3 regions of the Rhizobium sp. BK512 genome follow, and region 3 is predicted to be linked to each of the others. Evidence: riboswitches for the same ligand, from Rfam matches in the RefSeq annotation. Region 3 holds a riboswitch; each other region holds the start of a gene.
The links. A riboswitch is a leader RNA that binds a small molecule or an ion and turns the genes downstream of it on or off. The one in region 3 is predicted to bind cobalamin.

Region 1 (10,271 bases), on a different contig from region 3:
GCACTCCATGCAGCTGTCGACGATCGTGCCGACGGCAACATTGTCGCCCGCCTTGAAGCGTGAAACGGCGCTCCCGACGGCAGATACCCGCCCGACGATCTCATGGCCCGGCACGACCGGATAGGCCGAAAAGCCCCAGTCGTTGCGGGCCATGTGCAGGTCCGTATGGCAGACGCCGCAATAGAGAATATCGATCGCCACGTCCTCTGGACGCAGGTCCCGGCGGTCGAAAGAGAAAGGTTGCAACGGCGTGTTCGCATCGGTTGCGGCAAATGCTGATGTTCTCAATGGCTTATCCCTTGCAAGGCTGTTGAAAGCTGACGGACACCGGAAGCTGTGCCGGATGGGATATAGCGTCGATGGATTATCCGGATTAGACGAGGAATGCGGGAAAGGCTTGTGAGCTAGGCTCAGCAAACGCTTATCGATGGCCTGCGTCATACACCGCTATCCGGTCATGATGAAAAGCCGGCCAGACATCGAACAAGGCCGGCGCCCTGAATTTCTCAAAAATTCGACAGCCGCGACTGGACAAGGCAAATGTAACTTTATAACAACAGGGATGTAATGTTATTACATTAAAGGAGATTTCATGGCCCGGCACCTTTTCGCTATCTTCGCAGTCGCCACTGCGCTCACATCCGCCACCTTGCCATCGGCTTCCCGCGCCGAGGAGGAACAGCAGGAGAGTTGGCGGCTTTTCGTGGCTGATCACAGCCTGCCGGTCGTCCACGCCATCGATCTTGCGAGCGGCAGACAGATCGGCCGCTTCGATCTCAAGGGTTATGCCGCCCTGTCGCTGAGCGACACCGGGCGCACGGTCTTTGCCGTCCAGGGCGAAGAGAATGTCGTTCATGCCATCGATACCGGCATTGCCCTTTCCGATCATGGAGAGCATCGCGATCTCGAGGTGGCGCCGCCGAAGCTGATCGGCGCGACGATAAAGGGCGAGAAGCCGGGCCATGTGGTGACGCATGGCGATGACGTGGCGATTTTCTACGACCGGACCGACCGCTTCGATCTCTTGAAGGAGAGCAGCCTGCTGCAGGAAAAGCCGGAGCCGAAAGCTGTCAACACCATCGCCGCCCATCACGGCGTCGCTGTGCCGATGGGCAATCACCTGCTGGTCTCCGTGCCGAACATGCAGGCGCCGGTCAAGGAGGGCGAACTGCCGCCACGCCTGGGCCTGCGGGTGCTCGACCGGGATGGCCGGCAGATCGGCGATGTCGCGCCCTGCACCGGCCTGCATGGCGAGGCAACCTCCGCCCGCCTCGTCGCCTTCGGTTGCGAGGAAGGCGTGCTCATCGCCCGCCCCAGCGGCGCGGAAGGCCCGAGCGTGGAAATGCTCGCCTATGGCGCATCGCTGCCGCGGGGCAAGGTCTCGACGCTGCTCGGCGGCCGCTCGATGCAGTTCTTCCTCGGCAATTACGGAGAGGACAAGCTGGCGCTGATCGATCCTGATAATACGGACGCACCCTATCGCATCATCGACCTTCCAACGCGTCGCGTCGATTTTGTGCTCGATCCGGCAAAGTTTCAGAATGCCTATATCCTCACCGAAGATGGCAGGCTGCATCTGCTCGATACAGTCAAGGGCGAGATCGTCAGATCGGAAACCGTGACCGAGCCCTACAGCAAGGATGGTCATTGGCGCGATCCGCGTCCGCGGCTGGCCGTTGCCGGCGATGATATCGCCATCACCGATCCCCGTCACAGCTTGATTCGCCTCGTCAGCACGCAGACGCTGAAGGAGGTGCGTACGATCCCCGTCGAGGGCCAGCCCTTCGCGCTTGTCGCCGCCGGCGGCTCGGGCGCCAGTCACTAAGGCGGCCTCGGACCCGACACACTTCGCATTCCGGCGCTTGACGTCGCCCATGGCGGCGTCATAGATCGAGGCGACGGTTCCCCGAAGAGAACTCCGAGGGGAATAATAGGGAACACGGTGAGGACGACCCAAGAGGGACCGAGACCGTGGCTGCCCCCGCAACTGTAAGCGGATTGTCGATCTCGGGGTTGATCGCTTCAGCGATCATGCCCTCGGCCTCAGGGCCGTGCCACTGCGATTTCGCGGGAAGGCAGATGACCGGCACATATTCGCGAGCCAGGAGACCTGCCGTCGATCACGATCCAATCAAGCCGGGCGGGGATGCCCGGACAAGGAGCAGACATGATTGACGAGACCCCTCCCCACCTGCCGCCATCCATCCGTCTCGATTGGACGATCCGCCGCTAGCCTCCCGCTCGCTGGCCATCGTTCGCGCGCCGGCATCCGCTAGCCCTTTTCCTTTGATCGAGAGTTTTCCATGCGACAGCTTCTGAAGAGCTTTTCCCTCGCGCTCGGGCTGGCCGGCTTTGCTGCGCCCGCACTTGCCGCCACCCAATATCCCCTCACCCTCACCAATTGCGGCCAGCAGGTCACCTTCGAAAAGGCACCGGCCAAGATCGTCTCGATCGGCCAGGGCATGACCGAAGTGCTGTTCTCGCTCGGCCTTGCCGACAAGATTGCCGGCACGGCCGTCTGGGTCGGCCCGGTTCTGCCGCAATATGCCGATGTCAACAGCAGGATCAAACGGCTGGCCGACAATGACCCGAGCTTCGAATCCGTCGTCGGCGCGGAGCCCGATCTGGTGGCTGCCGAATTCGAATGGCATGTCGGCACGCAAGGCTCCGTCGGCAAGCGCGAGCAGTTTGGGGATCTCGGCATCAACACCTATGTCGCGCCGGCCGATTGCGTCGCCAAGATCAATACCGACGGCGGCGATGGCGTGCGCAAGGAACTGTTCACGATGGACCTGATCTATCAGGAAATCGCCGAACTCTCCGAGATCTTCGACGTGAAAGACCGCGGCGATGCTGTCATCGCCGACCTGAAGAAGCGGGAGGCCGCGGCCGTTGCCTCTGTTGCCGGTGCTGCGGCAAAGAACCTGCCGGTCGTCTTCTGGTTCTCCAGCAAGGAAGTGAAAGGCGATGCCTTCATCGCCGGCAAGAACAGCGCGCCAGCCTATATCCTGAAGACGCTCGGGGCGAAGAACGTCGTCACGACGGAAGAGGAATGGCCCCTCGTCGGCTGGGAAACGATTTCGCAGGCCAATCCCGCCGTCATCGTCATCGCCACCATGGACCGCCGCCGCTATGCCGCCGATGATCCCAAGGTGAAGGTGGATTTCCTGGAAAACGATCCGGTTACGAAAGAGCTCGATGCCGTCAGGAACAAGCGCTTCATCATGATGGACGCGCAGTCGATGAACCCGACGATCAGAACCATCGACGGCATCGAGACGCTGGCAAAGGGCATCCAGTCCTTCGGTCTGGCCCAGTGAGCCAGGCTGCCTTGCCACAGAGGAAATGGTGGGCGCTTGCCACGCTCACCATCGCCGCCCTCCTCCTGCTCGGTATCATGATCAGTCTCGCCGTATCGATCGGCGAGATATCAATCCCGCTCGCCACCACGGCAGAAGCGGTTTCCAACCGCCTCTTCGGCACGGCATTCGAGCTCAGCCGCATCCATCAGGGCATCGTCTGGGATTACCGCCTCAGCCGCGCGCTGGCGGCGGCCAGTGCCGGCGCATCGCTGGCAGTGTGCGGCACGGTGCTGCAGGCGCTGCTGCGCAATCCGCTTGCCGAACCCTATGTGCTCGGAATTTCAGCCGGCGCCTCCACCGGCGCGGTCTGCGTCATGATATCAGGTCTCGGCTATGGCGTGCTCAGTCTCTCCGGCGGTGCCTTCATCGGCGCCGTCGTCGCCTTTCTGCTGGTCGGCATCCTGGCGGCCGGTGCTGGCGGCACCAGCGAGCGCATCATTCTCTGCGGCGTGGCGGGCTCGCAGCTCTTCAATGCGCTGACCTCCTATATCGTCACGACCTCGGCCAATGCCGAACAGGCGCGTGGCGTGCTCTTCTGGCTCTTGGGGTCGCTTTCCGGCGTGCGCTGGCCGGATGTCTATCTTTCCGTGCCGGTCGCACTGACAGGCTTTGTCGTCTGCCTTGCCCATGTGCGTGCGCTCGATGCCTTCGCCTTTGGCACGGATGCCGCAGCCTCCCTCGGCATCGCCGTGCGCCGCGTACAGTTCACCCTGCTCGGCGTGACAGCGGCGATGACGGCAGGCGTCGTCAGCATTGTGGGCTCAATCGGCTTCGTCGGCCTCGTCATTCCCCATGCCGCCCGCTTTCTCGTCGGCCCCGCACATGGCCGCCTGCTGCCGGCGACAGCGCTCGGCGGGGCGATCTTCATGGTCGGCGCCGACATCGTCTCACGCATCATCATTCCGCAGCAGATCCTGCCGATCGGCGTCGTCACCGCGCTCTTCGGCGCTCCGGCCTTCGCCATCATCCTCTATCGCGTGCGGAGAAGCGCATGACCATCACCGTCGACAAGGTCACCTATGCCGCCGGCAATACCGTCATCGTCAACGGCGTCAGCATATCAGTCGAAAAGGGCAAGGTGCTCGGCCTGCTCGGGCCGAACGGCTCCGGCAAATCCAGCCTGCTGCGCCTGATCTGCCGGCTGCGGCAGGTCAGATCCGGCGTCATCCGCCTCGGCGACGATGATGTCTCCGGCCTTTCGCGCGCCGCCCTTGCCCGCCGCATAGCCTTCGTCGAGCAGCAGACGACGACGGATACGCAGCTCACCGTGCGCGATATCGTCCGCCTCGGCCGCACGCCGCATCGCGGCCTCCTCTCCTCCTGGGCACCTGATGACGATGCCGCGGTCGAAGAAGCACTCGCCCGCGTCGACATGGGCGAACGCGCCGGCCAGCTCTGGCAGACACTGTCTGGCGGCGAGCGGCAACGGGTGCATATTGCGCGGGCGCTGGCCCAGACCCCGAGCGAACTCCTGCTCGACGAGCCGACCAACCATCTCGATATCCAGCACCAGCTCGATATCCTGGCGCTGGTCGCCAAACTCGGCCTCACCTCCATCATCGCGCTGCACGATCTCAATCTGGCAGCGATGTTCTGCGATCACCTGGCCGTGCTGCAGAAGGGCGAGGTCGTGGCAGCAGGCACGCCCGAGGAAGTGCTGACCGAAGCGCTGATCGCCCGCGTCTTCGGCGTGCGTGCCCATATCGAAAAATCACCCGTGCATGGCCGCGCACATATCCAGTATCGGATGGGGTAAGACATGGATGGAGTGAATTTCGATCTTAAGGAAGAAATCCGCGACTACTGGTCGAAACGCTCGGAAACCTTCGACCTCGCCTTCGGCCACAGGATCGCCCCCGGCCCGGAGGCGGACGCCTGGCAGAAGCCGATCCGCAAAGCCCTCGGCCCCGAGCCGAAACGCGTGCTGGAACTTGCCTGCGGCACCGGCGAAGTGACCCGCCTGATCCACGATCTCGGCCATGACGTCACCGCTCTCGATTTCTCCGAAGCGATGCTGAAGGTTGCCCGCGCCAAACACGCCGGCAAGGAGCGCCTGCGCTTCATCCTGGCAGACGCCGAAAACACCCTGGAGCCGGACGCGAGCTATGACGCCATCATCTGCCGCCATCTCGTCTGGACGCTGACCCGGCCGCAAGAAACCTTTCGCGAATGGTTCCGCATCCTCAAGCCCGGCGGCCTGTTGCTTTTCTTCGATGGTGACTGGGCAAGCCCGAAACCGACCGGCCGCGTCGCCAGCCTGCTGATCTCCTGGATCGACCGCCTCATCGGCGCCGACAAGAACTATGACGGCGCACTCAGCACCCGCCACGCCCGCATCATGTCAGCCCTGCCCTTCGGCCAGGGTCTCCGCCCCAACATGCTCCTGCCGCTCTTGAGATCGGCAGGCTTTACAGACATCGCGCTTCATTCCCACGCCCCGATCGCGAGGGCGCAGCGCAGGAATGCCAATCTCCGAAATAGGCTCCGAACCCTCGTCTACCGCCGCTTCATCCTGGCCTGCCGGCGGCCCTGATGCCTGCATTTGCCGCACGCCCATTTCTGGAGGTGTCGCGATTTGCCGAGGTCTGAAGCCAGCCTGTGCCAAATGCCCGCCACCGTAAATGATCGATGCATTTACCGTTGCGTACTTGTCGGACGCCGTCAGCCGTTCAGGATGATCGACGAACGAAGCGGCAGTTCACCTGATGCAGGAAGGGAAAGGTGTTATGGCAAAGACCACCGCGCCCTCATCCGGCAAAAGCAGGCAACGCGCTCTGCCGTTCGCCATTCTGGCGTTTTTCCTTTGTCTGGCCGGATCCTTCCCACGGCACGCGTTTGCCGCTCCGCCTGAATTTCCGGACCGCGAACTGGTGGTCGGCACTAAGGAGGCCCCGCCCTTTGCCATGAAGGGGCCGGATGGCAGTTGGACCGGCCTGTCGATCGAACTCTGGCGCCAGGTCGCGGAAAAACTCGGGCTCAAATATCGGCTGGTCGAGGAACCCTCGGTGCAGCGCCTGATCGAGGCGACGAAGCGCGGCGACTACGATCTCTCCGTCGCCGCCATCACCATCACGGCCGACCGGGAGCGCAATGTCGATTTCTCCCAGCCATTCTACAATACCGGCCTCGGCATCGCCGTCTCCGTCCACAGCACTTCCGTCTGGTACGAAATCACCCAGACGATGACATCCCTCGGCTTCCTGCAGGCGGTCGGCGCCCTCATCGGCATCTCGCTGGCCGTTGGCGCCCTGATCTGGCTCTTCGAGCACCGCCACAACGAGGATTTCGGCGGCGGCGCCGCCAGGGGGCTCGGCGCGAGCATCTGGTGGTCGGCTGAAGCCATGACGCAGGCAAGTACCGGTCATCGCGGCCCGAAAACGCTCGGAGGACGAACGCTCGCGATCCTCTGGATGGTCATGTCGATCATCACCATCGCCGTCTTCACCGCAAGCGTCACCTCCGCGCTCACGACGCGTCAGATCAGGGGACTGGTGAACGGCGCAGAAGACCTGCCGCGGGCACGCGTCGGTGCCGTGTCGGGTTCGGCGACCACAGGATTTCTCGACGGGGAACGCATCAGGCACCGGGATTTCGCCAATGTGCAGGACGGCTTCCGCGCGCTGACGTCAGGCTCGATCGATGCCTTCGTCTATGACAAGCCGCTGCTTGCCTGGACGGCCGAACAGCAGTTTCCGACCAGCGTGCAAGTACTGGACACCGTCTTCGAGCCGCAGAACTACGGCATGGCGATGCCCGCCGGCAGCCGCTACCGCAAGCCTATCGATGTCGCCATTCTCGAAGCGATCCACGACGAGGCGTGGAAGGAGACGCTGTTTCAGTATCTCGGGGAGAAAAAATGATGGCCCGGGCGAGCGGTCCTCCCCGCCCCGGCACCTGCCATCCCGCCTACCAGTTACCTGGATCGGCAGTGTGATCGACGGCTGCGAATTCATCCGCCTTTGCCCGATCGAGCGTCACAGTCCGCGTCCGCTTCGTCTCATCGGCGACCAGATAGCGAAGCGGCGCCGCGTCCCTGGCAAGCTCCTGATAGAGGAGAAGCGCAGCCTCCTCGGCGGTATCGGCCTCGATCTCTCGCGTGATGGTTACGGTGAACTTGTTCATGGCATCTGGCCTTCTCGATCGTCGCGGGCATGGGCGCAATGTCCACCGCCTGACAATAGGCTGAGAGCGGAATAGTTCAAGCTACCCTGCCCTCGACAACCAGCCGTCCGCCATCCAGCCCCTCAGACCGACCGCATCAACCCGCCATCCACCTTCAGGCTCTGGCCGGTAATATACCCCGCCCCGTCGGACACCAGAAACGCGATGGTCGCCGCCACTTCCGCACTCGTGCCATAGCGCTGCATCGGCACGGTCTCGCGTCGCGCCTCGGTGGCCGGAAGGCTGTCGATCCAGCCGGGCAGCACGTTGTTCATGCGGATGTTTTCGGCCGCATAGGTGTCGGCAAAGAGCTTGGTATAGGCGGCAAGGCCGGCGCGGAAGACCGCCGAAGTCGGAAACATCGTCGACGGCTCGAAGACCCAGGCCGTCGAGATATTGACGATCGCGCCCTTCTTCTGCGCCTGCATGATCGGGGTGACCAGCCGCACCGGGCGGATGACGTTCATCAGATAGACGTCCATGCCCGTATGCCACTGCTCGTCGGTGATCTCGTTGAGCGCGGCGCGTGGCCCATGGCCAGCGCTGTTGACGAGAACATCGATGCGGCCCCAGGCGCCCATCGCGGCATCGACCAGCCGCTTCAGATCGTCGTTCGACTGGTTGGAGCCGGTCACGCCCACACCGCCGAGTTCCCGGGCAAGCGCCTCGCCCTTGCCGGATGAAGACAGGATCGCGACCTTGTAGCCATCGGCCGCAAGGCGTCTTGCGCTTTCGGCTCCCATGCCGCTGCCGCCTGCCGTGATTACGGCCACTTTTTCTACTGACATGCCGGTGCCCTCCTGAAACGATATCGTCGATTGATTGGTATCTGTGTGCACGGTATCATGTTCGCTGCGGGAGCGCGAAACAGTTCTCCTCTTCTTTGCCAGTAGAAAAACTACTCGATGAGCGATATCCCGGGCAAGCTTCCCTCCCTCAATGGCCTCAGAGCCTTCGAGGTCGCCGCGCGACACCTCAACTTCAGGCTCGCCGCCGAAGAGCTTGGTGTCACGCAGGGCGCCGTCGCCCAGCAGGTCCGCGGGCTCGAGGCGCAACTCGGCATGACCCTGTTCGAACGGCTTCCCCGCACGCTGGCGCTGACCGCCGAGGGCAGACGCTACATCGCCGATATCAGGCGCGCCTTCGAGATCATCGCTCGGGCAACGGACGAGCTGAAGCCGCAGGCGATCAAGCTTACGATCAGCACGACGCCGACCTTCGCGTCGAAATGGCTGATCCCGCGCCTGCCTGACTTCACCGCCCTGCATCCCGATCTCGACCTGCATATCCTGGCGACCGAGCGCATTTCGAATTTCGCCGCCGATGGCGTCGATCTCGCCGTCCGCTATGGCCGTCCGCCCTTCGGACCGGGGCTGAATGCCGAGCTCCTGTTCGAACAGGAGGTCATCGCCGTCTGCAGCCCGCTGCTGCTTGCCGGCCGCAACCCGCCGCGCACGGCCGAGGAGCTTTCAGCCTATCCGCTGCTGCACGATGCCCACAATCTCTGGCCTGAATTCGTCGAGCGCCACCTCGCCAACAGCAGCAGCCCCACCTTCAAGGGCATCAGCTTTTCGCAGACCGCGCACGCCATCGAGGCGGCGATTGCCGGACAGGGCATCGTTCTTGCCAATGGCGGCTTCGTCACCGAAGACCTCGCCCGGGGCCGGCTGGTGCGTGTTTTCGAAGCCAGGCTGCGCGGCCCTTCGGATATCTACCTCGTCTGGCCCCGCCACCGGAAATCTGCCGCGCGGGAAACCGTGATCGGATGGTTGTTCGCCGAAGCGCAGACGCCAGGCTGAGCGCTTGCGCCTGGGCCAAGGCCAGGCTGGCGAACATATAGACTGACGAGCCTCTTGTGCAGAACGCCGGAGACACCAGATTCAATCTCTTCATTGCCTCCAATAAGCATCGATAATCACAGGCCTATTTGATGTTCCATTTCGTTCTCGGGCTCCCCTGGCTCGTCGTCGTCCTGAGATTCATTCTCCCCCTGCCATGGATTTGGCCCGCCAAGGCCCTGCTTGCCGGCCTGCTCCTCATCGCCTCGCAGCAGGTGCTGCTGAACCGTATATCCTCGGGTTCCGTCTTCGCGCCCGAATATCCGCGCCCGCTGATTATCGTGCTGAATTTCCTCTTCGGCGCCACGCTCCTGCTCGCCGTCTTCCAGATCGCGCTCGATGTCGTCTCGCTTGTCCTTGCCCTCATCGAGGGCCGATTTCCGGCCGTGCCCCCTGAAGTCCGCTATGTCATCGGACTTGCAGCCTTCGGTCTGGCCGCTTTCGGCGTTGCCGGAGCCGTGCGCATTCCGCCCGTGAAAAATGTCGAGATATCGATCCGGGACCTCCCCGAAGCCTTCGAGGGCTACCGCCTGCTGCAATTGACCGACCTGCATCTCAGCCGCCTCTTCCCGGCCTCCTGGGCCGAAACCCTCGTCAGGAAGGCCAATGAGCTGAAAACCGACCTGATCGTCGTGACCGGCGATTTCATCGACGGCCGCCTCGAAAAGCGGCGGGCGGATGTCGCCCCTCTGGCGAAGCTTCGGGCGCCCGACGGCATCTTCGCCATCCCCGGCAATCACGAATATTATTTCGGCTACGACGAATGGATGCAGCACGACGCCAGTCTCGGCATGCGTATGCTGATGAACGAGCACGCCGTCATCGAGCGCGAGGCGAGCCGCATCGTCATTGCAGGCGTGACGGATCTTGCGGCTTTCGGCAGAACCATGCCGAATCCGGACCTTGCCGC
Region 2 (10,271 bases), on a different contig from region 3:
CTTGCGCGCCAATTCCTCTACGAAGGAGACGCCCTGCATGATGAGGATGCCTACGCCGGCGCAGAAGGCGCCGAGCGCAATGGCCGGCACGTAGTCTGCCGGCTGTACAGCGCCGAAACTGCCGACATCGATGATGAAATCGCTGCCAGCAAGAAGGCGCGCAACAAGAGTTGCGACAAGCGCTGAGACGACGACAGGCGTCAGCGACATAATGGTGTAGGTGCCGATGATAAGCTCGAAGGCGTAGAAGGCGCCGGTCAGCGGCGCATTGAAGGCGGCGGCGATGGCGCCGGCTGCGCCGCAGCCGACGAGCACACGCAGGTCCGCGCGGCGCAGCTGCAGCTTCAGGCCGAATTTCGAGGCGATGCCGGCCGCAAGCTGCGTATAACCGGCTTCCAGGCCGACGGATGCGCCGAAGCCGTTGGAAACGAGGTTCTGGATCGCGACAAGGATGCTGTCCGTCAGCGACAGGCGGCCGCCATGCAGCGCATTGGCCTCGATCGGGTCGACCATCGGCTTTTTGCGCCATTTGGCGAGAATGAAGAGCAAGAGCCCGAGAAGCATGCCGCCGGCTACCGGGGCCGACATCAGCAGAAACTTGCTGTCGATCTGCGAGGCGCTGAGCCTCGTCGTGCCGTCTATGCCGAAGATCAGGCTGTGCATCTCTTCCGAGGCATAGCTCATGGCTGAGACCGCAAGCCCCGATACGATGCCGACAAGCGCGCCGGCAAAGACCATGCCCATTTCGCTGTGGCGAATGAGCGCGCGCAGGCGCCCCGGATCGAAGGCGGTGCCTAGAGGGCCGAGGCGGCGAATGTGCATTCGGGAGAGCATCATGGGGAAATTAGGCGGCAAGAATAGGGGTCAAGGGCGGAGCCGGCATCCGCATGAGCGGCAATTGCGGCAAAAAACCGGCCGGGCCGTAAAGTTTTTGTGACGTAAGCCTTTGATTAAAGACGATAATATCGGTAGTGTAAGTCGAGATGAACATGAGCGGGACGTTGCGCGGCAATTGACATGGGGGTTGCACGCGCCTAACCATGAATCCACATAATGGATGGTTCCGGATCGGCAAACGCCTTCCGGATTAAAAGGGAATGTGACGGGGCGGACCCAAGCCGGGCGCCTTCATCACAGCCGACCCCGCGACTGTAGAGCAGTCAGGGTCTTCCATCCGGCATTTGGATTGCGGCGCCGACAGTCTTGCATTCTGCAAGCGGGCAAGGCGGACAAGTGCCGGAAAAGCCACTGGAAATGCATCGTGATCAGCCGGGGCAGGACGCCTCTAATTCTACGAATCGTCCGCCTTTTCACGAGATGCAGCCGGGAAGGCGAGGCGGATCCGCTGGCACGATAAGGGGCGACCGAGCGGTCGCCCCTGTCGCGGCCGATAACTGCGAGCCAGGAGACCTGCTATCCGTGCCGGGCATAATGCCCAATTTGGGCGCTTTGCCCGCTGCCAGCACGGAGGTTGTCTTGGCTGAAGGATGTTATTCAGCGCTGCCTCTGGTGGTGCGATATGGGCGCGGTGTTCCGCCGCCCCTCTGTGATGAGCTTCTGGCGCAGGCCGTTTTCTCTTCCCTGATTCCTGTGACAAGCACAGGAATGAGGGGTGCGGCGAAGGCCGTGCCCATCCTCAACGGACGGTGCTGTCATGACCACCACCTTCATCCTCGGCGGCGCTCGCTCCGGCAAATCCCGCTTCGCCGAAAATCTTATTGCCACGAGCGGTCTCGAGCGCCATTACATCGCCACCGGCCGCGCCTGGGACGACGAGATGCAGGCGCGCATCGACCAGCACAGGGCCGATCGCGGCCCCTCCTGGACGACGCATGAGGAACCGCTCGATCTCACCGAGCGCCTGACCGCCATCGACGCGGAGGGCAGGGCCATCCTCGTCGATTGCCTGACGCTGTGGCTCACCAATCTGATGATGGAGGGGCGCGATATCGCCGCCCAGTCTGCCGCCCTTGCTGGCTTTCTGCCTCATGCTAAGGCGCGGCTCGTCATCGTTTCCAATGAAGTCGGCCTCGGCATCGTGCCCGAGAACCGCATGGCGCGGGAATTTCGCGACCATGCAGGCCGGCTGCACCAGATGATCGCGGCTTCGGCCGAGGATGTTTATTTTATCGCAGCGGGTCTGCCGCTGAAAATGAAGGGTTAGTTCCATGCAGCAGAAAATCCCCGCAACCGTCATCACCGGCTTTCTCGGCGCCGGCAAGACGACGATGATCCGCAACCTGCTCACCAATGCCGGCGGCAAGAAGATCGCGCTGATCATCAACGAGTTCGGCGATCTCGGCGTCGATGGTGACGTGCTGAAGGGCTGCGGTGCGGAAAACTGCACCGAGGACGACATCATCGAGCTCACCAATGGCTGCATCTGCTGCACCGTTGCCGACGATTTCATTCCGACCATGACCAAGCTTCTGGAGCGCGACCAGCGCCCTGACCATATCGTCATCGAAACCTCGGGCCTTGCCCTGCCGCAGCCGCTCGTCGCCGCCTTCAACTGGCCGGATATCCGCAGCGAAGTCACCGTCGATGGCGTCATCACCGTGGTCGATAGTGCGGCCGTTGCTGCCGGTCGTTTTGCCGATGACCACGATGCCGTCGATGCGCGCCGTGTCGAGGATGAATCGCTCGATCATGAAAGCCCGATCGAGGAACTTTTCGAGGATCAGCTGACCTGCGCCGACCTGATCGTGCTCAACAAGACCGATTTGATCGACGCGGACGGGCTTGGCCGCGTGAAGAGCGAAGTCGCCTCGCGCATTGCCCGCAAGCCTGTCATGATCGAAGCGAAGAACGGCGAGGTGCCGGCAAGCGTGCTGCTCGGCCTCGGCATCGGCACGGAAGACGATATCGTCAACCGCAAGTCCCATCACGAGCTGGAGCATGAGGATGGCGAGCCGCACGACCACGATGAATTCGACAGTTTCGTCGTCGAACTCGGCGCTGTCTCGGATACGGCAGGTTTCGTCGAGAAGCTGAAGGGCATCATCGCCGAGCATGACGTGCTGCGCCTGAAGGGCTTCATCGATGTCTCCGGCAAGCCGATGCGCCTGCAGCTACAGGCCGTGGGTGCCCGCATCGACCAGTATTTCGACCGTGCCTGGGCGCCGGGTGAGGCCCGCAATACGCGTCTCGTCGTCATCGGTCTGCACGAGATGGATCAGGACGCAGTGCGCAAGGCGATCGAAGCGCTCGTCCGAGGGTAAACAATGCATCTGCTTCTCGCTCAACAGGGGACGATCAGCTACGGGGACGAGGCGATCGACCTCGGCCAGTCGCCCGGCGATATCCTGTTCCTGTCCGCTGCCGATACCGAGCTTGCGGCGATTGCCGCGGCCCATAGCGGCAGAGAAGGAGGCTATTCGCTGAGGCTTGCGAGCCTGATGAGCCTGAAGCACCCGATGTCGGTCGATGCCTATGTGGAGCGGACGGCGCGGCATGCGAAGCTGATCATCGTGCGGGCGCTCGGCGGGGCGAGCTATTTCCACTATGCGCTGGAGGCGCTGCATGCGATCGCGGCGCGCAGCGGTGCGCTGATTGCGGTGCTGCCGGGGGATTCGAAGCCGGATGCCGGGCTGACGCCGTTTTCCAATGTGGCGCTGGATGATCTGAATGCGCTCTGGGCCTATCTGATCGAGGGCGGGGATGCCAATGCACGGGGCTTTCTGGCCTATGCGGCGGCGATGCTCTCGGGAGAGGAGAAGCCGGCGCCGGCTGTGCCGCTGATGAAGGCCGGGATCTGGTGGCCGGGGCGGGGGCTTGTTGGGGTCGAGGAGTGGCGGAAGCTCACCGGTTCTGTCTTCTCCCCAGCGGGGAGAAGATGCCCGGCAGGGCAGATGAGGGGGGCGAGCGACGGAGAGAGCGAGCAACAGGAGCACGATTTCGAGGTTTGTGGAGTGGCCCCCTCATCCGACCCTTCGGGCCACCGACCGGGGTCGAGCCACGGGTCTCGACCCGTCCTCCGGACCCCCGCTGGGGAGAAGGGACAGGCAGCACCCGTCGTTGCCATCGCCTTCTACCGCGCACTCGTGCAGAGCGGCGAAACCCGCCCTGTCGAGGCACTGATCGAAACCCTGGAGGCGCAGGGTCTTCGCCCATTGCCGGTCTTTGCCTACAGCCTCAAGGACCCGGTTTCCAAGGGCATCCTCGAAGCCATCTTCGCCGATCTCCAACCCGACGTGGTCATCAACACGACAGGCTTTGCCGTGTCCGCACCCGGTGCTGATCGCGAGCCGACGGTGCTGGAGGCCAACGACGCGATCGTGCTGCAGGCGATCTTTTCCGCCTCGTCGCGGGAGGCCTGGGCAGCCTCATCGCAAGGCTTGTCGGCCCGCGATCTCGGCATGAACGTCGCGCTGCCGGAGGTGGATGGCCGCGTGCTTTCGCGCGCCGTCTCCTTCAAGGCTGCCGCTCGCTACGATGCCGCGGTCGAGGCTAATATCGTTTCCAGCGAGCCGGATGCCGGACGCATGGCCTATGTCGCAGCCCTTGCCGCCAACTGGGCGCGGTTGCGGCAGCGGCCGGTTTCGGAGCGGCGTGTCGCGCTGGTCATGGCGAACTATCCGAACCGGGACGGACGGCTCGGCAATGGCGTCGGGCTCGATACGCCCGCCGGGACGATCGAGGTGATGCGGGCGATGGCGGAGGCTGGTTATCCGCTCGCCGATATTCCCGATGATGGCGATGCGCTCATGCGGCATCTGATGGCCGGGCCGACCAATTCCGGTCTCGACGGCAAGGTTGTGCGCGAGCGGCTTTCCTTGAGTCGATACAAGGATTTCTTCGCCTCTCTTCCCAATCAGATTCAGGATGAAGTCAACGCGCGATGGGGCGATCCGGAGGCCGATCCCTATATGCGCGAGGGTGCTTTTGCGCTCCCCTTTGCGCGTTTCGGCGGGCTGCTCGTCGGCATCCAGCCGGCACGCGGCTACAATATCGATCCGAAGGAAAGCTATCACTCGCCCGATCTCGTGCCGCCGCACGGCTATCTCGCCTTCTATGCCTTCCTGCGCGAAGAGTTCGGCGCCGATGCGGTGATCCACATGGGCAAGCACGGCAATCTGGAATGGCTGCCGGGCAAGGCGCTGGCGCTGTCGGAGGTCTGTTATCCCGAAGCGATTCTCGGGCCGCTGCCACATCTCTATCCATTCATCGTCAACGATCCCGGCGAGGGCACTCAGGCGAAGCGCCGCACGGCCGCCGTCATCATCGATCATCTGACGCCGCCGCTGACGCGGGCCGAAAGCTACGGGCCGCTCAAGGATCTGGAGACGCTGGTCGATGAATATTACGAGGCCTCGGGCGTCGATCCCCGGCGTATCCGGCTGCTGTCGCGGCAGATCCTCGAGCTTGTTGCCGATATCGGGCTGGATCGGGACGCGGGGATTGCAAAGGGTGAGAGCGAAGGCGAGGCTTTGAAGAAGCTCGATGCCTATTTGTGCGATCTCAAGGAAATGCAGATCCGCGACGGGTTACATGTGTTTGGCGTGTCGCCCGAGGGCCGGCTGCTGACGGATCTCACCGTGGCGCTGGCGCGGGTGCCGCGTGGGTTGGGTGAGGGCGGGGATGCGAGTTTGCAGCGGGCGATTGCGGGGGATGTATTGACTTTCCCCCTTCTCCCCAGCGGGGAGAAGATGTCCGTCAGGACAGATGAGGGGGCAAGCGACGTGAGGAGCGAGCGGCTGAGCGAAGGCGAGGCCGAGCCTATGGCCCCCTCATCCGACCCTACGGGCCACCTTCTCCCCGCTGGGGAGAAGGGGAGTCGCGTGCTTCAGCGTTCCTTCGATCCACTTGATTGTGACATGGCCGGCACTTGGGTCGGCTCACGCCCGGCAATCCTAGCAGAAATCACCGATGCCCCCTGGCGCACAAACGGCGACACCGTCGAGCGCATCGAGCTGCTCGCCGCCAAGCTCGTCTCCGGCGAACTCGCTTGCTCAACCCTCTGGTCCCAAACCAGACGGGTGCTTGACGAAATCGAAGCTCGCCTCAAACCTTCCATTCTCGCCTGCGGTCCGGCTGAAATCACCAGTCTGCTGCGCGGCCTCGACGGTCGTTTCGTCCCGCCCGGTCCATCCGGTGCACCGACGCGCGGGCGGCCTGACGTGTTGCCGACCGGGCGGAATTTCTACTCCGTGGACAGCCGCGCGGTGCCCACACCGGCCGCCTACGAACTCGGCAAGAAATCGGCCGAATTGCTGATCCGCCGCTACGTTCAGGATCACGGCGAATGGCCTGTCTCCTTCGGGCTGACGGCCTGGGGCACGTCCAACATGCGCACCGGCGGCGACGATATCGCCCAGGCGCTGGCGCTGATCGGCGTGAAGCCGGTCTGGGACATGGCGTCGCGGCGCGTCACCGGCTACGAGATCATTCCGCCAGCCATGCTGCGGCGGCCGCGGGTGGATGTGACATTGCGCATTTCCGGTTTCTTTCGCGATGCCTTTCCCGAGCAGATCGCGCTCTTCGACAAGGCGATCCGCGCTGTCGGCGCACTCGACGAGGATGCGGCCGACAATCCGATAGCCGGGCGCATGCGCGGCGAGGCGGCGCGGCTAATCGCTGCCGGGCTCGACGAGAAAGCGGCGGCAAAGCGGGCGGGCTATCGCATCTTCGGGTCCAAGCCGGGTGCGTATGGGGCGGGCTTGCAGGCGCTGATCGACGAGAAGGGCTGGGAGCGGCGGGCCGATCTTGCCGAAGCCTATCTCGTCTGGGGCAGCTATGCCTATGGTGCGGGTGAAGAAGGCAAGGCCGAGCGCGGCGTCTTCGAGGAGCGGCTGCGCTCCATTCAGGCGGTTGTCCAGAATCAGGACAACCGCGAGCATGACCTGCTCGACAGCGATGATTATTACCAGTTCGAAGGCGGCATGGCGGCGGCGGCCGAGGCGTTGCGCGGAGTGCGGCCGGCGATCTATCACAATGATCATTCACGGCCGGAAAAGCCTGTGATCCGCTCGCTCGAAGAGGAGATCGGGCGGGTGGTGCGCGGGCGCGTCGTCAATCCGAAATGGATCGAGGGCGTGATGCGCCATGGCTACAAGGGGGCTTTCGAGATTGCTGCGACGGTCGACTATCTCTTCGCCTTCGCGGCGACGACGGGGGCTGTCGGCAACCATCATTTCGAGGCGGTCTATCAGGCCTTCGTCGCTGATCCCAAAGTGCGCGATTTCATGGAAGAGAAGAACCCGGCGGCGCTCTCCGAAATGAAGGAGCGGCTGCTGGAGGCGATCGAGCGCAGGCTCTGGACGCCGCGCAGCAACTCGGCGCAATTCGATCTTACAGACATCAACGAAACCAAGAAAAAAGCAGGCAGCCAATCATGAGCGAAGAGCCAGTCGTACCAGCCGAAAAGGACGATGCCCGTCACAACGAGAAGATGGCGAAAAAAAAGGCCGCGCGTGACAAGATCATGGCGACCAAGACGGATGAGAAGGGCCTCATCATCGTCCATACCGGCAAGGGCAAGGGCAAGTCGTCGTCCGCCTTCGGCATGATCTTCCGCCACATCGCCCACGGCAAGCCTTCGGCCGTCGTGCAGTTCATCAAGGGCGCGATGTGGACAGGCGAGCGGGATCTGATCGAGAAGCACTTCTCCGATCTCTGCCAGTTCCACACGATGGGTGAAGGCTTTACCTGGGAGACGCAGGACCGGGCGCGGGATGTGGCGGCGGCGGGGGCTGCCTGGGAAAAGGCCAAGGAGCTGATCCGCGACGAGCGCAATTCCATGGTGCTGCTCGACGAGATCAATATCGCACTGCGCTACGACTATCTCGATATCAACGAAGTCGTCGAATTCCTGAAGAACGAGAAGCCTTACATGACGCATGTCGTGCTGACGGGGCGCAATGCCAAGGACGAACTGATCGAGATTGCCGATCTGGTGACCGAGATGGAGCTCGTCAAGCATCCGTTCCGCTCCGGCATCAAGGGGCAGCCGGGGGTCGAATTCTAAAGCAATTCCAGCAAATATGTCCGCGGTTTTGCGTCCGGAATTGCGCGGAAAAGGTCTAATTGGCCAGATGGCTGCGCAGGATTGCGGCCGTTTCCTCATCGGCCGGGAAGAGCGTTTCGATCGCGAGTTCCGACAGGGTGATATCGACGGGCGTGCCGAAGACTGTTGTCGTCGAGATGAAGGAGAGAAGGCCGGCTTTGGTCGAAAGCTGCAGGGGCACGGCGATGCCGGCGAGGTCGGTGTGGGGCTCGGCCGCCTCTTGGGGCGCGGGGTAGGAGAGCAGTTCCTTCAAGAGCTTTTCCAGCACGGGATCGCCCGAGACCGATATCTGCTGGCGTAGCCTATCGAGCAGGTGGGCACGCCATTCGGCGAGATTGGCGATTTGCGGTGCCAGGCCCTGCGGGTGCAGGCTGAGGCGGAGCACGTTGACGGGTGGTTCCAGCAATGTGGGATCGGCGATGGTTTCGAGCAGCGGCGTCAGGGCGGCGTTGGCCGCGATCAACGTCCAGTGGCGGTCGATCGCGATGGCAGGATAGGGCTCATGGCCTTTCAGCACCCTGTCGATGGCGCGGCGTGCAGGAAGAAGGGCCGGATCGTCCATTTTGCGTTCGGCAAAGACGGGGGCGAAACCCGCTGCCAGAAGCAGCGGGTTGCGATCACGCAAGGGGACGCCGAGGCGTTCGGCCAGATGCAACAGCATTTCGCGGCTCGGGGTCGAGCGCCCGCTCTCGATGAAGCTCAGGTGCCGTTGCGAGATATCGGCTTCCAGCGCGAGATCGAGCTGGCTCATGCGGCGGCGCTGGCGCCATTCGCGCAGATGATCTCCGAGAGAGCGGGCGGTCGGGCTCATCAGGCGGCTTCCGGCAGTTGGTCGATGAACCCGCGGACGGATTTCAGCTTGCCGTCTTCGAGTTCGGCGAAATCCGTGCCCTTGATCAGCGCTTCGCCATTGTCGGGACCGAGGCCCCAGGAGAAGCGCAGGTTGTCGCCGTAGCCATCGGCGGTGCCGATCAGTTCGAAGCGGAAGCCGGGGAAGCGGCTCTGCACGGCCTCGACCAGCGAATTGATCTGCTCATGGCCTTCGCCGCGCATCAGCGGGTCGATATAGGTTGCGGCTTCCGTCCAGCTCTCGGCGATCAGCGCACGGCGGCGGGTGGCATCCGTCTCGTTCCAGATTGCGAGATAGCGCTCGGCGCTGGTCCTTGCCTTGTTCATCTGGGTGTCGTTCATCGGGTCGTCTCCTTTTGATCTCCTGCCATGTTCAGGCAGGGCGATCATCGGCGAAAGCGGTGCAGCCTATCAATTACGCCTGACGTAATGGAAGCCTGATTGCCGGAATCAAATCCAGGTCGCGGCTTGGTGATTTGACAGGTGAGGAGCGAGCCCGAAGATTTGCGGCAACTCTTTTGCCCCGGGAGAAGAAACCCCATGAAAACCCGTTCCTGCAAGGCTTTAGCCGCCTTCGCCATCGCACTTCTCGGCGCTTCGGCCACGCAAGCGAATGTGATCGACGACTGGAATACGATCAAGGTGCCCGCTGCACCGGTGCTGAGGCCGGTCAATGTGAATTTATCGGATACGGCGCTGCTGCTGCTCGATTTCAACGGCGCGCAGGACCCATCGAAAGGCCCGTGCAACGCGAAGACCAAGCCCCGCTGCATCGCCTCGCTGCCGAAGGTGGAAAAGCTTTTGAACGAGGCACGCAAGAGCGGCGTGCCCATCATCTACAGCATTACCGGCGGCGCAACGAAGGGCGATATCGCCAGCGTACTGGCGCCGAGAGAGGGCGATCCGGTGGTGCAGGGTGGAGCCAACAAGTTCATCAACACCGATCTCGAAAAGATCCTGACCGAAAAGCATATCAAGACCATCATTGTGGCCGGCACGGCATCCGAAGGGGCGGTGCTGAATACGGCGGCCTATGCGGCGCTGACCGGCATGAATATCATCCTGCCGGTCGACGGCATGTCGTCGACCAATCCCTATGCCGAGCAATATGTCGCCTGGCATTTCGCCAATGCGCCGGGTGTTTCGGCCAAGACGGTGTTGACGACCATCGACGAGATCAAATTCTAGACGCCAAGCCAGACACGCAGCGGGTTTGCGGGGTCGGAGAGCAGCTTTATCGCAAAGGCGATGCAGACGATGACGAGCAGCGGCTTGATGAGCCTTGCGCCGATGCGCATGGCGAGCCGCGAGCCGAGCTGCGCGCCGAGGAACTGGCAGGCACCCATCAGCAGGCCGATTTTCCAGAGCGTGGCGCCGAAGCTTGCGAAGACGATGAGCGCGCCGAAATTCGAGCCGA
Region 3 (10,271 bases):
TCGATCGAGATCACATCGGCATCCATCGCGGCGATGGCATCGATGATCTGGTTGAACTCCGAATAGCACATATGCGTATGGATCTGCGTCTCGTCGGAAACACCGGATGCGCAAAGGCGAAAACTCTCGACCGCCCAGTCGAGATAGGTCTTCCAGTCGGCCTTGCGCAATGGCAGACCCTCACGGAGAGCGGCCTCGTCGATCTGGATCATCGCAGCACCCGCCTTTTCGAGATCGATCACTTCGTCGCGGATCGCCAGAGCGATCTGCCGGCTGACATCCGCGCGAGAAAGATCATCACGCACGAAGGACCAGTTGAGGATCGTCACCGGCCCGGTCAGCATTCCCTTGACCGGCTTGTCCGTCAGCGACTGCGCGTAGCGCCACCACTCGACTGTCATCGGCTTCGGCCGAGAGACATCGCCGAAGATGATAGGCGGGCGGACATAGCGTGAACCGTAGCTCTGCACCCAGGCATGTTGCGTAAAGGCGAAACCGGAAAGCTGCTCACCGAAATACTGCACCATGTCGTTGCGCTCGAATTCCCCGTGGACGAGCACGTCGAGACCGATTTCCTCCTGCCAACGGATCGCCGCTTCGGTCTCCTTTTTCAGGAACGCATCGTAGTCCGCCTCGCTGATCGTACCCTTTGCGAAGGCCGAGCGGGACTTGCGCACATTGGATGTCTGCGGGAAGGAGCCGATCGTCGTTGTCGGGAAGAGCGGCAGGCAAAGCTTGCGCTCCTGCAGGCTGGTCCGCTCGGCAAAACCGCTGCTCCGCGTCATCATCGTCTCATCGATTGCCGCGACCCGCTGCCTAACTTTGAGATCATGCACACGTGGAGAAGCCGCTCGAGAGGCAACGGCCTGAGAGGCTGCAGCAATTACTTGATAAGCCCCGCCGGGACTGCCGAGGGCAGAGAGTTCATCGAGTTTCTGGGTGGCGAAAGCGAGCCACGACGTCAGTTCCTCATCCAGTCCGGTTTCCAGATCCAGGTCGATCGGCACATGCAGCAGCGAGCAGGATGGCGCGATCTGCAGCCGATCCGCGCCGAAGCGCTGAACCAGTGGCTCGATCTTTTTCAGGATCGCGGCAAGGTCCGCCCTCCAGATATTGCGTCCGTCGATGATGCCGAGCGACAGCGTCAAATCGGGGGACGTCTTGAGAAGGGCATCGATCTGCTGCGGAGCACGAACGAGATCGACATGCAGGCCGGAAACCGGCAATGCGAGCGCCGTCGGCAGGTTATCGCCTATATTGCCGAAATAGGTGGCGAGCATGATCTTGAGGTTCGGCACCAGCTCGTGCAGCGCACGATAGGCATGCTTCAGCGCTGCCTGCTCTTCTCCTGAGAGATCCAGCACCAGGCACGGTTCGTCGATCTGCACCCAGTCGGCACCGGCAGCGCTCAGTTCCGCAAGCACCCTCGCGTAAACAGGCAACAGGCGTTCAAGCAGGCTGATCGGTGCAAAACCTTCCTCGGTTCCCTTGGCGAGTTTCAGGAAGGTGACAGGGCCGAGGATGACTGGCCGTGTGTGGATTCCGAGCGTCTTCGCCTCGATGAAGGCATCGAGTGGCCTGTTTGCGGTCAGCGCGAAGAATTGATCGGGACCGATTTCCGGCACCATGTAGTGATAGTTCGTGTCGAACCACTTGGTCATTTCCAGCGCCGGCACGCCATGTCCGTGATGGTGCTTATGGCCGCAATCGGCGTGCGCCGCATCGCCGGTCGAACCGCGCGCCATGGCGAAATAGGTATCGAGCGCAACAGGCCCGCCCTTCCAGCCATAGGCCGAAGGTATGGCGCCGACCATGACAGTCGTGTCGAGCACATGGTCATAGAACGAGAAATCGTTGGAGGGGATGATATCGATCCCCTTCTCTTTCTGCAGAGCCCAGTTTTGCGCCCGCAGCCGCTTGCCGACATCGAGAAGCACGCCGGCATCGGACCTGTCGGCCCAATAGCTTTCAAGTGCGAATTTGAGTTCGCGATGCTTTCCGATCCTGGGAAAGCCGAGATTTGCAGTCTTGATGGTCATTTCCTTACCCCGAAGGTTATGGGCAAGGCTCAGGCGCAACGCATCGACGAGGTGTGGCTACAGACGTGCCGTCTCGCGCAAAGCGGCACACCGGGACACCCCGCCCGTGGACGTTATCTATCGCGGCAGGTCTCCTGGCTTGCGGGTCTTCAACACCATCCAGTCTTCCCAGGCGTCTTCCCAGTGACGTCGAAGGACGGTGTCTATCCGCTTACAGTTGCGGGGGCAGCTTCGGTCTTGGCGTTAGCCTCACCGAATTCCCTCTTAGCTCAGGATCGTCAAATCCAGAGAACCACGATGCGACAAGCATGCACCTGTCGCATCGGATCGTCAAGATGACATAAAGAAATCTTTATATCTTTATGCGAAGAAGGCGAAGTGCATTCATCGTCACCAATACGGTCGCGCCTGTATCCGCGAGGATCGCTGGCCACAGGCCGGTAATACCGACGATGGTGGTGACCAGGAACACGGCCTTCAGCCCGAGCGCGATGGTGATGTTCTGGAAGATATTCCGCATCGTCCGCTTCGAAAGGTCGATCATGCGGGCAACGTCGCCGACACGCCCATGCAGTACCGCCGCATCCGCCGTTTCCAGCGCAACGTCGGTGCCCCCGCCCATGGCGATGCCAACATCGGCTGCGGCAAGTGCAGGCGCATCATTGATGCCGTCACCGACCTTGGCAACGAACAATCCTTCCTTCTTCAATTCGCCAACAATGCGCTGCTTGTCCTGCGGCAGCAGCTCGCCGCGCCAGTCGATGCCGAGGTCACCGGCAACGGCTGCTGCCGTGCGCTTGTTGTCGCCGGTCAACATGATGGCGCGCACGCCTGCCGCCTTCAGCGTCGCAAGCCCGCTCTTGGCGTCGTCGCGTGGCTCGTCGCGCATGGCGATGAGACCGGCGGCGACACCATTGATGAGCAGGACCGAGACGCTCTTGCCCGCGCCATTCAGCGCCGCGACCCGCTCATCCTGTTCGGCATTCAGCGCCCCGCGCTCGCGCGCGGCCGGCGGCGACAGCAGATCGAGCGTCTCCCCATCCACCTTCCCGGTCATGCCCTTGCCGGGCAATGCTTCCACTTCGAAAGCGGGCGGCACGGGCACGGCATCGGCCTTGGCACGGTTGAGGATCGCCAGCGCCAGCGGATGGCTGGAGCCCTGCTCTAGAACGGCAGCACGCGAAAGCACCTCAGCCTCCGAGCGCCCATAGGCGATGATATCCGTGACCTGCGGCTTGCCTTCGGTCAGCGTGCCTGTCTTGTCGAAGGCAACGGCCGTCACCTTGCCGAGTGATTCAAGGACTGCCCCACCCTTCATCAGCAGACCGCGGCGCGCACCCGCTGAAAGCGAGGCAGCTATTGCTGCCGGCGTCGAAATGACCAGCGCGCAGGGGCAGCCGATCAAAAGGATCGCGAGTCCCTTGTAGATCCATTCGCCCCATGCTCCGCCCCCCAGCAGCGGCGGCAGAACGGCGACCAGGGCCGCCACGACGACGACACCAGGCGTATAGTAGCGGGAGAAACGGTCGATGAAGCGTTCCGTAGGTGCCTTCGATTCCTGGGCCTCCTCTACAAGCTTGACGACACGGGCGATCGTATTGTCCTCGGCAGCGGCCGTGACACGGACGCGCAATGCAGCGTCGCCATTCACCGTGCCGGCGAACACCGTTTCGCCTGTGCCCTTGCGCACCGGCGTGCTTTCGCCCGTCACCGGAGCCTCGTCGATCGCGCTTTCACCGGAAAGAATGGTGCCGTCGGCGGAAATCCGGTCTCCCGGCCGCACGAGAATGATGGAACCGACCGCAAGTTTCTCGGCTGGCACTTCCTTCACTTCGCCAGCCGCCTCGAGCAGTGCGTTCTTCGGCACCAGCGTCGTCAGCGACTGGATGCTGGCGCGCGCCTTGCCGGCGGCAACCCCTTCCAGCAATTCACCAACGAGGAACAGGAACACGACCGTCGCTGCCTCTTCACCGGCATTGATGATGACCGCGCCAACAGCGGCAATCGTCATCAGCATTTCAATGGAAAAGGGCGTGCCGGAAAGTGCGGCCATGACCGCGCGACGCGCGATCGGCACCAGCCCCACCAGCATGGCGATGATGAAAGCATACGGAGCAATCGAAGGCACCAGATGGCCGACCACGTAGGCAACGACGAGTGCAAGTCCCGAAAGGATCGTCAATCGGCCCTTCTTGCTCTGCCACCAGGGACCGGTCATCGGCCCATGATCATGGCCGTGCAACCCCTCGACTTCCTCGGCGCCATGCGAATGCCCGTGATCGGCGTGATGATGACCAGCATGATCGTGGTCGTGACCTTCGTGGTCGTGATCATCATGCTCATGACCATGGTGATCATGATCATGCCCGTGGTCATGATCGTGGTCGTGATCCGCATGATCATGATCGGTCTTGCTTTCCCGGACAGGGGCCTTGCCCGTGAGCGGAGCAACCGAATAGCCGAGGCCGGTCACCTTTTTTTCGATCGCCTTGAGATCGCTGCTGCCATCGTGGCGCACAGTCATCGTGCCCGCCGTCACCGATACGGAGACGTCTTCGACGCCGGGCACACGCCTGACGGCCGTATCGATCTTTGTTGCGCAGGCGGCACAATCCATGCCGCCAACCCGGTACCGTGCCTGTGCTGCTTCGCTCATGATTTCGATCCTTGCTTGTAGGCAGTATCGTTCCTACATCCTCTAGCGACTAGAGGTGCAAGAGGAAAATCATGAAAAAGATCACCATCGGTGAAGCTGCCCGCCAAAGCGGCGTCAAAGTGCCGACGATCCGCTATTATGAGGGCATCGGTCTGCTATCTGCGCCGAGCCGCAGCGAGGGCAATCAGCGCTCCTACGAACCATCGGACCTCAACCGCCTCGCCTTCATCCGCCATGCCCGCGAGCTCGGCTTCGAGATCGAGGCGATCCGCACTCTCTTGCAGCTTCAGGACGACCCGCATCAGCCCTGCGCTTCCGCCGATGCCATCGCCAAGGCCCGCCTGATCGAGGTCGAGCAGCGCATCCGCAGCCTCAATGCCCTGAAGGCAGAGCTGGAACAGATGGTCGAAGGCTGCGGCCATGGTCGCGTCGACCAGTGCCGGGTCATCGAGGTGCTGGCCGATCACGGCAAGTGCGTGCATCCACATCACTGAGACTTGCGCTCGCCGACTGCCCACGCCAAGAAGGCGCAATGAAACAGAAGAAAATCGCGATCATCGGCGGCGGCCCCGCCGGCCTTTCGGCAGCCGAAGTGCTGTCGGCAAGCGGCCATGCCGTTTCCGTCTATGATGCGATGCCGACCTTTGCCCGCAAATTCCTGCTCGCTGGCAAATCCGGTCTCAACATCACCCATTCCGAAGACTACGAACGCTTCTCCACCCGCTTCGGCAACGCCAATCCCCGCCTGCGCGCAGCCCTCGATGCCTTCACGCCGGCCGATATCCGCGCCTGGGCGTCAGACCTCGGCAGCGAGACCTTCGTAGGCTCGTCCGGCCGCGTCTTCCCCGATGTGATGAAGGCCTCGCCGCTGCTGCGCGCCTGGCTCGCCCGGCTGGAAGCCCGCGGCGTCAGCTTCTTCACCCGCCATCGCTGGATCGGGTTCACAGAAGACGGCCATATTTTCGAAACGCCTGACGGCCACAAGACCATATCCTGCGATTCAACCCTGCTCGCGCTCGGCGGCGCCAGCTATCCGCGCCTCGGCTCCGATGCCGGCTGGGTGTCATTGCTCTCCGAGCGCGGGGTGGCGATCGCACCGTTTCAACCGGCCAATTGCGGCTTCGATGTCGCCTGGAGCGAGATCCTTCGCGAACGCTTCGCCGGAGAGCCGCTGAAATCCGTGACGGCAACATCACGCGCCGGGACATTTCCGGGCGAATTCGTCATCAGCAAGCACGGTATCGAAGGCAGCCTCATCTACGCGCATTCAGCCGCTTTGCGTGACGACCTGCTGTCGCATGGTGAGGCAAGACTGACAGTCGACCTTGCCCCGGGCCGCACCGCAGATCGCCTGTCGCGCGATCTGACCCGGCAGGATGCCAAGATGAGCTTTTCCAACCGCCTGCGCAAAGGCGCCGGGCTCGATGGCGTGAAGGCGGCACTTCTGCGTGAATTGGTGCCGGAGACCGATCGCAACGATCCGCACAAACTCGCTGCCGCCATCAAGTCGCTGGCTATCCCATTGCTGCGCCCACGCCCCATCGCCGAGGCCATATCCTCTGCCGGCGGCATCGCCTTCAGCGAGGTCGACGAAACCTACATGTTGAAACATCTCCCCGGCATGTTCGCGGCCGGAGAGATGCTGGATTGGGAGGCACCGACAGGCGGCTATCTGTTGACTGCCTGTTTCGCAACGGGCCGGGCCGCAGCAAAAGGCATCGAGGCCTGGCTCAGCCGAAGGTGAAGGCGAAAGCCTGCACGCCGGGATCGAGGAAATGGATCTCGAACGTGTGGTCGCCGACCGGTCCGGCTTCGCGCACTAGTTGATAGAGGCGCTGCCCCGTCACCGTGCCATTGCCGTCGGCATCCGTGTCCGCGCCGTGACCATCGTCGGGCGCCTTGCCATCGACCATCACCTTGAAGCGCACCGGCTTGCCATCTGCGCCTGGACCGAGAACCAGATGCAGATCGCGGGCATGGAAGCGGTAATAGATAGTACCGTCGGCAGCATTCAACGTTGCCTGTTCGGACCCGACTGTCCAATTGCCGGTCAGGCCCCATTCATTGAGTTTCGGCGTCACGGCAACATAATCATGCGCGGCATCGTTGATCGTGCCCTTGTCGTCAACAAAGTTCTCCGAGCGCTGATAGCCGACATAGGTTTCCGGCGATTGCACATTGGCAGCATCGGAAGCGGCTTCGGCACCGGTCGCCTTCACATCCACGATATCACTGGAAACACCGGTCTTGCCGGCTTCGGCCAGCAATTGCTGGATTATCCGTTCGGACTGGTCGTAATCGCCCTCGCCGAAATGATGGTGGCGGACCTGCCCTTTCGCATCGATGAAATAATGCGCCGGCCAATATTCGTTGTCGAAGGCGCGCCAGATCGCATAGTTGTTATCGACAGCAACAGGATAGGTGATGCCGAGATCGGAGATCGCCTTCTTCACATTGTCGACATTCTTCTCGAAGGCGAATTCAGGCGAATGCACGCCGATGACGACGAGACCCTGGTCTTTGTACTTCTCGGCCCAGGCTTTGACATAGGGGATGGCACGCAGGCAGTTGATGCAGGAATAGGTCCAGAAATCGACGAGGACGACCTTGCCCTTCAGCTGCTCCACCGTCAGCGGCGTGGAATTCAGCCATTGCACCGCGCCATCGAGCGGCGGCATCTGACCTTCGACCGGCAGCTGTTCGGCAGCACCCTTTGGCTTCATCGCCATCATCATGGTGTTACCGCTCATCGTGGCGGGATTGCCGGTCATCATCATCTGGTTGTTGGCGGTCATCGACATCGAGCCCCCGCCACCAGCCGGCATTAACACCGACTTCATCGAGCCACCGGCATTGTCAGCCGTCTGTTGCTGATGGAACTTGTCGACCAGACCCTGCTCCAGGGCATTGGTGCTGGCAAGCGAAGCCTGCGTCAGGAAGCCGGTATCAAGGCCGAGTGCAATCGCCACGACAGCCGTGAGAACCGCAACACCCACGCCACGCCGCAGCCATTCGCCGACGCCAAGCGAACGCTTCATCGCCTGATAGACCTTGCCGCCAATGAGGAGTGCCAGTGCAAGCGAGGTCGCAGCCCCCAGCGCATAGGCAAGCAGCAAAAGCGTCGTTCCGACATTCGCGCCCTGCAGCGCCGCACCCGTTAGTATGAGGCCTAGAACCGGCCCGGCGCAGGGTGCCCAAAGCAGCCCGGTCGCGACGCCGAGCAACAGCGAAGCGGCAACGGCCGAGCCGCCACTGCGTGTGTTTTGATCGGCAGACTGCGACAGACGCGCACCGAGCGAAACGAGCGGTCGCGTCAGGTAATCCGACAGCGCCGGGAAAAGCAGAATGACGCCAAAAACGGCAAGCAGCACGATCGCGACATAGCGGCCATATTCATTGGCTTGCACGGCCCATCCGCCGCCGACAGCAGCGAGGGTCGCGACTCCAGCGAATGTCGCCGCCATGCCGAGCATCATCGGCAATGTGCTGCGCAGGAAAGGTTGGCCGGCACGGGCGAAAACGAACGGCAGCACTGGCAGGATGCAGGGGCTGACGATCGTCAGCACCCCACCGAGATAGGCAAGGACGAAGAGAAGCATCAGAGTGTCCCGTCGATCAGGCAGAAGCCGGGTGGAATGTCATGGCCACGCCGTTCAAGCAGTAGCGCAAGCCGGTCGGCTTCGGCCCGTCGTTAAAGACGTGGCCAAGATGCCCGCCGCAGCGCCCGCAATGGACGGCATCGCGCACCATGCCGAAGGATGTATCGCGCGTCGTGCCGACGACCTTGTCATTGAGCGGCGCCCAGAAACTCGGCCAGCCTGTGCCACTGTCGAATTTCGTAGTCGATGAAAAGGCTTCCTGATCACAGCCCGCACAGGCGAAATTGCCCTTGCGCTCCTCGTGCAGCAGCGGGCTTGTGAAGGGATATTCCGTTCCCTCCTGCCGCAGTACCGAATATTGGTCCGCAGTCAGCAGCTTCTTCCACTCTTCGTCTGTATGGCTAACGGCAAAGGTTTCCTTCGCCATGGCTTGGCTGCCGAAACCCAAGCGCAGGGCGAAGGCGCCAAGTCCCGCAGTGATCAGCAGCAATCGTCTGTTCAGCATCGCGTCGCTCTCCTATGTCTACAGCATCTGCGACAGGCACTTTCATTCAGTAGACAACGATCGGCCGGCTTTATTCCCGCCATGCCGATCTTTTGTCCACGCCGAGAACTACGGAGCCAAGCAGTGTTTTGTTACGCAGTCGCCCATGGGGACACGCAAAAGTGAGAAGGCGCCATCCCGGATCGTTATATCCAAGTAAATACGACGCTATGCCGTAAAGCGAGGCCGAGCAAGCGGATGAGCGGTCATATTGTCGCGAGCATGATGGTCACCCGGCCCGGCACAACTGTTTCAGAAGTGCGACACTCGCGGCAACGCAAATTCGATCCATGCAATCTGCCGTCATGCCCGGCTGATTGCAAAGCCGCCACATTTACATCAGAGTATGCGCAAGTTCCGTGGGAGGAGCCTCAATGCACGAACAATCCGCACATGCGGAACATGTCTATACGTGCGCCCAGCAAAATTCCGCTGCGGCCAGCTCTCCAATCGTCGCCTCCTGGCGCCGCTGCATGACCATGTATCAGCTTGCTCCCGAAGATAGGCGCACGCCGCTACGTCTTACCGAACAGGAATTCAGCGTTGCCCGGGAGCAATCGGATCAGTTGATCGCCGATGCGCGCGACGAACTCGACCGGCTTTTTGCAACAGTCGGCAAGGCCGGCTGCTGCCTGCTCCTGACCGATCGCAACGGCATTGCGCTGGAACGCCGCGGCGCCGTCGGCAATGACAAGGAATTTCATGATCTTGGTCTATGGACCGGTTCGGTATGGACGGAAGCCAGCATCGGCACCAATGGCATCGGTACTGCGCTGGCCGATGATCGTGCAGTCGCTGTCTTTCGCGATCAGCATTTTTACTGCTCCAACATCAAGCTCAGCTGCACCACGGCCCCGATCCGCGATCACCGCGGCCTGCTGGCCGCTGCCCTCGACATCTCCACCTGCCGCGATGACGTCAACGAAATGACGCTGAGCATCCTCTCGCAAGCCGTGCGGGATGCGGCGATGCGCATCGAGCTCAATCTCTTCCGCTCCGCCTTTGCCGGTGCACGCTTCGTCATGGTGCCGGCCGGCGCCAATTCCGCGAACGCCTTGCTGGCCGTCGATCGGCATGATCTCGTTCTCGGCGCCACACGCGCCGCCCGCCTCGTCCTCAAGTTGGATGACGTGCGCATCGCTGCCGGCCTTCCCGCCTCCGACGCCCTGCATGAAGGCCATGTTTCCCAGGAAAAAGAAATGGCCGAGGCCGAGAAAGCGGCGCTGCTGCGGGCACTTTCCCGCACCCACGGCAATGTCTCCCAAGCCGCTGCGGCTCTAGGCATCAGCCGTGCAACACTGCACCGGAAGATGAAGAAACTCGACCTCCACTAATATCGAGCAAGGGTTCGGTCACAATCTCGTGGTGACACCGAAACCTGTCGCAACTCTGCGACACTGTGCGGTGCGGTATTGGCAAGCCGCCCTGTTCTA

Region 1: another riboswitch for cobalamin. It lies ahead of FHX06_RS01195 (ABC transporter substrate-binding protein); the one in region 3 lies ahead of metE (5-methyltetrahydropteroyltriglutamate--homocysteine S-methyltransferase).
Region 2: another riboswitch for cobalamin. It lies ahead of cobU (bifunctional adenosylcobinamide kinase/adenosylcobinamide-phosphate guanylyltransferase); the one in region 3 lies ahead of metE (5-methyltetrahydropteroyltriglutamate--homocysteine S-methyltransferase).

What each region holds. Positions count from the first base shown of each region.
Region 1 covers NZ_JACIAS010000001.1:223,815-234,085, forward strand. The annotation lists gene FHX06_RS01185 (NAD(P)-dependent alcohol dehydrogenase) at 1-288, opposite strand, end outside; gene FHX06_RS01190 (metallochaperone AztD) at 593-1,825, shown strand; cobalamin riboswitch at 1,883-2,133, shown strand; gene FHX06_RS01195 (ABC transporter substrate-binding protein) at 2,304-3,320, shown strand; gene FHX06_RS01200 (iron chelate uptake ABC transporter family permease subunit) at 3,332-4,357, shown strand; gene FHX06_RS01205 (ABC transporter ATP-binding protein) at 4,354-5,118, shown strand; gene FHX06_RS01210 (class I SAM-dependent methyltransferase) at 5,122-5,895, shown strand; gene FHX06_RS01215 (transporter substrate-binding domain-containing protein) at 6,089-7,222, shown strand; gene FHX06_RS01220 (hypothetical protein) at 7,269-7,484, opposite strand; gene FHX06_RS01225 (SDR family oxidoreductase) at 7,607-8,311, opposite strand; gene gcvA (transcriptional regulator GcvA) at 8,429-9,322, shown strand; gene FHX06_RS01235 (metallophosphoesterase) at 9,454-10,271, shown strand, end outside.
Region 2 covers NZ_JACIAS010000001.1:377,453-387,723, reverse strand. The annotation lists gene FHX06_RS02030 (chloride channel protein) at 1-834, opposite strand, end outside; cobalamin riboswitch at 1,042-1,433, shown strand; gene cobU (bifunctional adenosylcobinamide kinase/adenosylcobinamide-phosphate guanylyltransferase) at 1,655-2,164, shown strand; gene cobW (cobalamin biosynthesis protein CobW) at 2,169-3,221, shown strand; gene cobN (cobaltochelatase subunit CobN) at 3,225-7,337, shown strand; gene cobO (cob(I)yrinic acid a,c-diamide adenosyltransferase) at 7,334-7,966, shown strand; gene FHX06_RS02005 (helix-turn-helix domain-containing protein) at 8,022-8,816, opposite strand; gene FHX06_RS02000 (nuclear transport factor 2 family protein) at 8,816-9,181, opposite strand; gene FHX06_RS01995 (isochorismatase family protein) at 9,395-10,042, shown strand; gene FHX06_RS01990 (TSUP family transporter) at 10,039-10,271, opposite strand, start outside.
Region 3 covers NZ_JACIAS010000010.1:302,383-312,653, forward strand. The annotation lists gene metE (5-methyltetrahydropteroyltriglutamate--homocysteine S-methyltransferase) at 1-2,039, opposite strand, end outside; cobalamin riboswitch at 2,146-2,351, opposite strand; gene FHX06_RS30525 (heavy metal translocating P-type ATPase) at 2,392-4,695, opposite strand; gene FHX06_RS30530 (MerR family transcriptional regulator) at 4,767-5,189, shown strand; gene FHX06_RS30535 (TIGR03862 family flavoprotein) at 5,228-6,439, shown strand; gene FHX06_RS30540 (cytochrome c biogenesis protein DipZ) at 6,426-8,294, opposite strand; gene msrB (peptide-methionine (R)-S-oxide reductase MsrB) at 8,311-8,799, opposite strand; gene FHX06_RS30550 (helix-turn-helix domain-containing protein) at 9,213-10,172, shown strand.